2 regions of the Desulfosporosinus sp. BICA1-9 genome follow, and region 2 is predicted to be linked to the other one. Evidence: predicted binding sites of a transcription regulator. Region 2 holds the regulator's gene; the other holds the start of a gene.
The links. Region 2 encodes HrcA, which represses chaperone genes, less so after heat shock. Its sites were predicted from a motif close to TGTTAGCACTCNNNNNNNNNGAGTGCTAACA; they were not measured.

Region 1 (3,980 bases), on a different contig from region 2:
AGCGAGGGGCAAGAAAAACGCTGTCGGAAGCGAAATACCCGTTACTTCGAAGCCGTTGTTAACTATGAAGGAATCGGGCTAGTCAAACTGTATTTTTGCCGTTTTCCCTATCAAGGGATTTCGATGCTCAAATCGCCCATATAACAACCTGTTATATTCTCTATACTTTTCTGGCTTATTTTCGCCGAGTGAATGCCTATGACTCCTTGGATGGGTTGTTTGCTGAGATCAAAGATGACCTTATTGAGAAGAATGTAGCGGAACGACTCTGGGAATTATTTGACGATTTGCTACAAGTAGTGATCACAAGCATTGCCAAGTCCGGTTTAGTCAACATTTTGGAATTTAGGAATTCCTTTGAATATGAGTATTTGAAAGAGCTCTTTGAGAATTCTTTTCTTAATAACCAGCTAAAAGCCCTTGAAAAAGCTAGTTAATCGTTAATAACCAAAAAGAAATAATGGCATTAGGCTACCTGGAAATTAGATAAACGGGGGTCTAGAGGGGTGCGAAACTTCAGTTGCATTATAAGAACAAATTAAACATCCACTATTTCTGACCTAGATTCGATTCCCGCTCGATTTTCGGAAATCTGAACGAAGACGACAGCCCCTAAGATAAGACAGATGCCGATAATGTTACTTCGGACCAAATTGATATCCAAGTACATTTTATTGTCTAGCTTGTCACGTCTGTCCATAGTTTAGCGTAGACTATAGTAGATTAGTGGCTTGTGAGGTGAACAATTTGAAAGCCATAGCGTTTGTCGATTACGAAAATATTTGGACCGGTTTATTAGAGCGAGGGTATGAATTATCTCCGGAACAGTTGGTACAGTTTTTACAACTTTATTCAGAGCGAAATAATATAAATTTATTGGCAATCTATCTTTACGCTAACTTCGACCGTGAGGAGTTTTGGCGGACACAAACGACCTTTGAGAAAACAAATGTCTTTACACGTCATGTCTTTGGGAAGAACAATTACGCGAGCACAGGACTTCGCCGTAATGCTGCGGATTTAGAGTTAATGCTCGAGGCCCAAGAAATCCTGCTGACACGAGCATCCACCTTTGACCTTTTTTTATTGATTACTGGGGACGGAGATTTCCTTTCTCTCCTTAGAAAAGTCCGTGCTTGGGGAAAAGACGTTAAGGTGATAGGGGTAGCCGGAAGTGTCCATCATGCTCTGCAACCTTATTGTGAAGAAGATGATCTTTTACAGTGGGTACTTCATGAAAAACACGAAGCAGAGTATCATCCAGAGCAGGATCTGGAACAAGGGATTCAAATTCTAGGAACTCTTCAGATACGCTTGCCTTATGTTGCGTCTACAAAAGCGAGGGCTGCCTTGACAGAGTTTTTGGGGCGGTCAATCCCACAAGTTAAGGAGTTCATACGGTACACCTTAAAGCAAACTATCCTTTTTGAGAAGGAGCACCCGGATCATAATTTGAAAATTGGTAAAACCAAGATTTATCTGCTTAATCTAGAAAATAGTACAGTGAAAGAAGCTCTAGGTTCCATCTTGGAGGAAGTTTCTCAGCGGCAATTAAAATTAACTCAAGAGAATTAATCGTGCATAGAAGAGTTCAAAACTGGCAATTATAGTGTGTAGACGATATGGTGATGCGTGTGGGGGGAGGCCTTAAGCATTTATTAAATATCTATTGCCTGAAAACGGGAGTAATAATTAGATTGATAAAGAAAATGCTAGTTAAATACCTGTTTTTGGAGTATTAGGGGGCTTGCTTTCCTGCGGCCCCTTGCATATTATTATAGATATATTGTTAGCACTCAATAGAGTCGAGTGCTAACAAATATTAAATAAAAAACATAGGAGGGACTTTTCTTCATGAACATTAAACCTCTCGCAGATCGGGTGATCATTAAAGCACTCCCGATGGAAGAAAAAACTAAAAGCGGAATTATTATGCCGGATACCGCTAAGGAAAAACCACAAGAAGGCGAAATTGTCGCTGTAGGACCTGGCAAAATGGAAAAGGGTGTTCGCGTCGCTCTCGATGTTAAGGCAGGCGATCGTGTGATTTATTCCAAATACGCAGGGACCGAAGTAAAGTATGACGGTCAAGAATATCTTATCCTAAAAGAGTCAGATATTTTAGCCATTATGGGCTAGTTCAATAAGAATTATTTATAAGGAGTGAAATACGTTGGCTAAACAAATTATTTTTAATCAAGATGCACGTCACGCTTTAGAACGCGGAGTTAATGCTCTAGCTGAAGCTGTTCGTGTAACCCTAGGACCTAAGGGACGTAATGTCGTTCTCGATAAGAAGTTTGGATCGCCCCTGATCACGAACGACGGAGTAACAATTGCTCGTGACATCGAATTGGAGGATCCGTTTGAAAATATGGGAGCTCAACTTGTTAAAGAAGTTGCTACCAAAACCAATGATGTGGCTGGGGACGGTACCACAACTGCTACTGTTTTAGCACAAGCGATCATTCGCGAAGGGCTTAAGAACGTTGCAGCTGGTGCAAATCCTATGGGCATTAAACGTGGAATTGAGCAAGCAGTGGAAGTTGTGGTTGCAGACATTAAAGCTAATGCCAAACTCGTTGAGACGAGTGAAGCTATTGCCCAAGTCGCCTCCATCTCTGCTAGCGACAAGAACATTGGTGATCTTATCGCTCAAGCCATGGAGAAAGTCGGCAAAGACGGCGTCATCACAGTTGAAGAAGCTAAAGGCATGACAACTGAACTTGAAGTGGTTGAAGGAATGCAATTTGACCGCGGATATATTTCTGCATATATGATCACAGATACGGAAAAAATGGAAGCCGTACTTAATGATCCTTACATCCTGATTACTGACAAGAAAATCAGTGCTATTCAAGACGTTTTACCAGTCTTGGAAAAAGTAGTTCAAGCGGGTCGTCAACTGATGATTATTGCCGAAGACATTGATGGGGAAGCACTAGCTACCCTCGTTGTCAACAAGCTACGTGGAACCTTCGTTTGTGTCGGAGTTAAAGCCCCTGGCTTCGGAGATCGTCGCAAAGCAATGCTCGAAGACATTGCCGTACTGACAGGCGGAACCGTGATCACAGAAGATCTAGGCTTAAAACTAGAAAACACCACGGTTGAAATGCTGGGCCGTGCCCGCCAAGTCCGTGTAACCAAAGAGGAAACTACGCTTGTTGAAGGTGCTGGTAACACTGACGATATTAAAAAACGTGTTGAAGCCCTTAAACGACAAATTGAAGAAACTACTTCCGACTTTGATCGTGAAAAGCTCCAAGAGCGTTTAGCTAAATTAGCTGGCGGTGTTGCAGTAATTCAAGTCGGTGCAGCAACCGAAACAGAAATGAAAGAGAAGAAACTCCGCATTGAAGATGCTTTAGCTGCGACTCGTGCTGCTGTTGAAGAAGGAATCGTGTCTGGTGGAGGGACTACTTTGATTGATGCTATCCAGGCCTTAGATAGCCTTAATTTAGTCGGTGATGAGGCAACTGGTGTTAATATTATTCGCCGTGCACTTGAAGAGCCACTTCGTCAAATCGCCAACAATGCTGGGCATGAAGGCTCCGTTGTTGTTGGTAAGGTTCGCGAATCCGGCAAGCGAGGAATTGGCTTCAATGCTGTAACTGAAGTCTATGAAGATATGATTGCTGCTGGTATTGTTGACCCAGCCAAAGTTACTCGTTCGGCTCTGCAAAATGCAGGTTCCATCGCTGCTATGCTTCTGACCACTGAATGCTTAGTCTCTGATCTGCCTGTCAAAGATGGCGGAATGGGTGGCGGTATGCCGGGTGGCATGGGCGGCATGGGTGGTATGGGCGGCATGATGTAATTAAAGCCCTGTAACCGTTGGTACCAAAGGGTTTGTGTTGCAAAAATGCTTAAATACCCCAGAAGGTAACGAAAAGGTAACAAATCCAAAAAAAATATGGATACCCCTGGTAGTATGGGATATTTAGAGGCTTTTCATGAGTTCACTGAACTTGTGGGAAGCC
Region 2 (3,980 bases):
GCGTTGCCAAGCAGCATTTTGCTGCTTTGTTCCTTGATAAAGTTAACCTCGGACGGGATTTGTTCAGGCGTCCTGTTGGAAATTTCCATCCTCATACCGGCTGCCAATCCCTTTATGGAATGTCTTTTCAGATCCCGCTATAGGATATGCCGAGCCCCAGACAAGCGTGAGGGCTATAGCGCCAATCCACCCTTGTCGGATTGCCCAAAGTCTGAGTTGGATATTAAGGCGGAAAATCGTAATATTCTGGTTGCCTAAGAGAAAAAAGGGTTGGTTAGCAAGCCCTACGTAAAGACGTGGGGCTCGTGTGATACTGCGTTCTGGGCTTGAATTGGGGAACGGATCGCAAGTTACAGGACGGTTTCTTGGCTTGCACGGTGGCTTTGATCGACTTTTGACTGCATTCGAAGGCTTGGTAAAAGCTTTGTATTATGCTATCTAAAACTCTCTAGGTATTTTGTTAAAATGATTCTTGACAAAGCTAAAATGAAGTGGTAATGTGAAGACATCAACTGTTAGCACTCATCAAGAGAGAGTGCTAACAACGAACCCGGACGATGAACTTGAGGCGTATAATGTTCGGGTGAGTCCCTAGTAGTCAGTTTTGGAAAGGCGGAAAGCATTATGCAAATGGATGAACGAAAACGCAAAATACTACGGGCGATTGTTCAGGATTATATTGCTACCGCTGAACCGATTGGTTCTCGTACGATTGCGCGTAAATTTGATCTTGGCGTATCCTCTGCGACGATACGCAATGAGATGGCGGATTTAGAAGATTTAGGGTTTATCGAACAACCTTATACTTCCGCTGGACGGATTCCATCCGATGCGGGGTACCGGTATTTTGTAGATTGTCTGATGGATCCTAAGGTCCTTAATGATGAAGAAAAAGAATTTATTGAGCGAGAAAGTACGAGAAGAATCCATGAGATTCAAGAAGTTATTACCCATACCAGTAAATTGTTGTCTGAGCTTACGAATTTGACGAGTCTTGTCCTTGGTCCTCATAAGGCTAAAAGTACGTTTGGGAAATTGCATTTTCTACCGTATCAACCGGGGCAGGTTATTATGGTCATCGTGAAAGAAAATGGTGCTGTTGAAAATCATATTATTGAGGTCGGGGAGAATCAAACAGCGGAAGAGCTTCAACAAGTGGCTGAAGTTTTTAATCAAAAAATGCGTGGGTACTCTTTAAATCAAGTTAAACGCAGCATGCTGCATGAAATCTATAGCGAATTGTCAAGGCAGAGGCTTTTGATTGATAATACTCTTGATATGCTTAGAGCCATTCTGGACGATAGCGAAGGAGAGGAACGGATCTGTCTTGGGGGGACCCTCAATATGTTAAATCAACCTGAATTTAAGGATTTAGGGAAGGTTAAAACGTTATTTAAACTCTTCGAAGAAAATGAGCCGCTTAAAAAACTATTACATCCTGACCAAGAGGGACTAAATGTCACGATCGGTGGAGAAAATAGCTTGAAGGAATTTAAGGATTGTAGTGTCATTTCTGCTACTTATAGAGTCAATGGTCTAACCATCGGTGCGGTGGGGGTGCTCGGTCCAACACGTATGGATTATGCTAAGGTCATTGCAATTGTTGATTTTATGACGCGTAGTTTGACGGATGTCCTGACGAAACGCAGGCGGTGACGAAAAACATCAAATATGCGGGTGATTGAGCCTTTTAGGTTCATTCTTATATAAATTTTGGGACTAAGTTATGAGAGGTGATCATGCATGGCGCGAATGAGAGAAGATACTCTCAGAGGCCGAGAGCTAAGTAGCGACGAAGATAATTTGGGAGATAAGCAAGAACATGAATCTGAGAAATCCATACACGACGAAGATAGTCTGGATAGCAAGGATATGAGCCCTCCGGAGAAAATTCTAACCTTAGAAACGGAGCTTATCCAGGCTAGAGCTAAAGCAGATGAACATTATGATCATTTGCTACGCATGCAAGCAGATTTCGATAATTATCGAAAACGGACCCAAAAGGAAAAGACCGAAATCATAAAATATGCGTCTGAACGTGTGGTTGGGGAGTTGCTTCCTGTTTTAGACAATTTTGAGCGAGCAGTTAGTGCCGCTCAAATCAATCCTGATTTCGCAGCTTTTTCACAAGGGGTGGAGATGATTTTACGTCAGCTGCAAACGGCTCTTAGCAAAGAGGGTCTCAAGGCGATTGAAGCCGTCGGGCAACCGTTTGACCCAAATCTTCATGACGCAGTGCTGCGGGTGGAGTCAGAAGAGCATCCTGAAAATACTGTTGTAGACGAATTACAAAAGGGATATTACCTAAAAGAAAAAGTTTTACGTCCAAGTATGGTTAAAGTTTCGAACTAGTTATAAGGAGGAAGAAAACAATGGGTAAAATTATTGGTATTGACTTAGGTACTACAAATTCTTGCGTAGCTGTTATGGAAGGTGGAGAAGCAGTTGTTATCCCTAATGCGGAGGGAAATCGTACAACTCCATCTGTAGTAGGTTTTTCTAAATCTGGCGAGCGACTCGTCGGACAGGTGGCTAAGCGGCAATCTGTTTCCAATCCGGACAAAACCGTCAGTTCCATTAAACGCCATATGGGTACAGATCATAAAGTAAAGATAGAAGATAAGACCTATAGTCCTCAAGAAATTTCGGCGATGGTTCTCCAAAAACTCAAAACGGATGCTGAAGCCTATATTGGACAGCCTGTTACCCAAGCCGTTATTACTGTTCCTGCCTATTTTACCGATGCCCAACGTCAAGCAACAAAGGATGCAGGAGCTATTGCTGGACTTGAAGTACTGCGGATCATTAACGAGCCTACTGCGGCTGCACTTGCCTATGGCCTTGACAAAAAGGATGACTCGACTGTTTTGGTCTTTGACCTAGGCGGCGGAACCTTCGATGTTTCGATCCTCGAATTAAGTCAAGGAATGGTTGAGGTTAAAGCCACGAGCGGGAATAATCGTTTAGGCGGCGACGATTTTGACCAGCGTCTGATTGACTATATGGTGGCAGAATACAAGAAAAGTCATGGAGCAGATCTTTCTAAAGACCGAGTTGCTCTCCAACGTTTAAAAGAGGCTGCTGAAAAAGCTAAGATTGAGCTTTCTGGAGTGACCAATTCCAATGTCAATTTGCCGTTTATTACCATGACCGAAGAAGGTCCTCAACATTTAGATATGAATATTTCTCGAGCTAAATTTGAAGAAATTATCTCTGATCTTGTGGAATCTACTCTTGGTCCCACACGTCAAGCGATTGAAGACGCTAAGCTTTCCTGGAATCAAATCGATCAGATCATTCTTGTCGGCGGATCCACTCGTATCCCATCCGTTCAAGAAGCTGTCAAAAAGTTAAGTGGAAAAGAACCACACAAAGGGGTTAACCCAGACGAGGTAGTTGCAATGGGTGCAGCTATTCAAGGGGGCGTACTCAGTGGCGAAGTCAAGGACATGATCTTGCTGGATGTCACCCCGCTGTCTTTAGGGATTGAAACCCTTGGCGGAGTGTTTACTCGGATTATTGATCGAAATTCCACGATTCCAACCACGAAATCCCAGACCTTCTCAACAGCTGCAGACAATCAAACCTCTGTTGATATTCACGTGCTTCAAGGGGAGCGGGAAATGGCGAGTTACAACAAGACACTCGGACGTTTCCAACTTACAGGAATTCCTCCTGCTCCACGTGGTATTCCACAGATCGAAGTTAAATTTGATATTGATGCCAATGGTATTGTTCATGTCTCGGCCAAAGATGTGGCCACTGGAAATGAACAAAAAGTGACCATTACTTCTTCCACGGGTCTTTCCAAAGAAGACATTGAAAAAATGAAGCAAGATGCTGAACTTCATGCAGAAGAAGATAAGAAACACAGAGAAATGATCGATGCTAAGAACCAGGCGGATTCGTTAGCCTATCAAACTGAAAAAACCATGAAAGAGTTTGAAGGTAAGGGAGATGCTGCAGAAGTTGAAAGCGTT

Region 1: the regulator HrcA is predicted to act here: its motif matches at 1,788-1,818, upstream of groES (co-chaperone GroES).

The regions. Positions count from the first base shown of each region.
Region 1 is NZ_JUEE01000154.1:50,189-54,168, reverse strand. Features, by position in the region: gene JL57_RS34905 (hypothetical protein) at 96-437, shown strand; gene JL57_RS19470 (NYN domain-containing protein) at 748-1,575, shown strand; gene groES (co-chaperone GroES) at 1,855-2,139, shown strand; gene groL (chaperonin GroEL) at 2,174-3,817, shown strand.
Region 2 is NZ_JUEE01000118.1:111-4,090, forward strand. Features, by position in the region: partial or broken gene JL57_RS14510 (DUF3102 domain-containing protein) at 1-95, opposite strand, end outside; gene hrcA (heat-inducible transcriptional repressor HrcA) at 625-1,656, shown strand; gene grpE (nucleotide exchange factor GrpE) at 1,744-2,352, shown strand; gene dnaK (molecular chaperone DnaK) at 2,373-3,980, shown strand, end outside.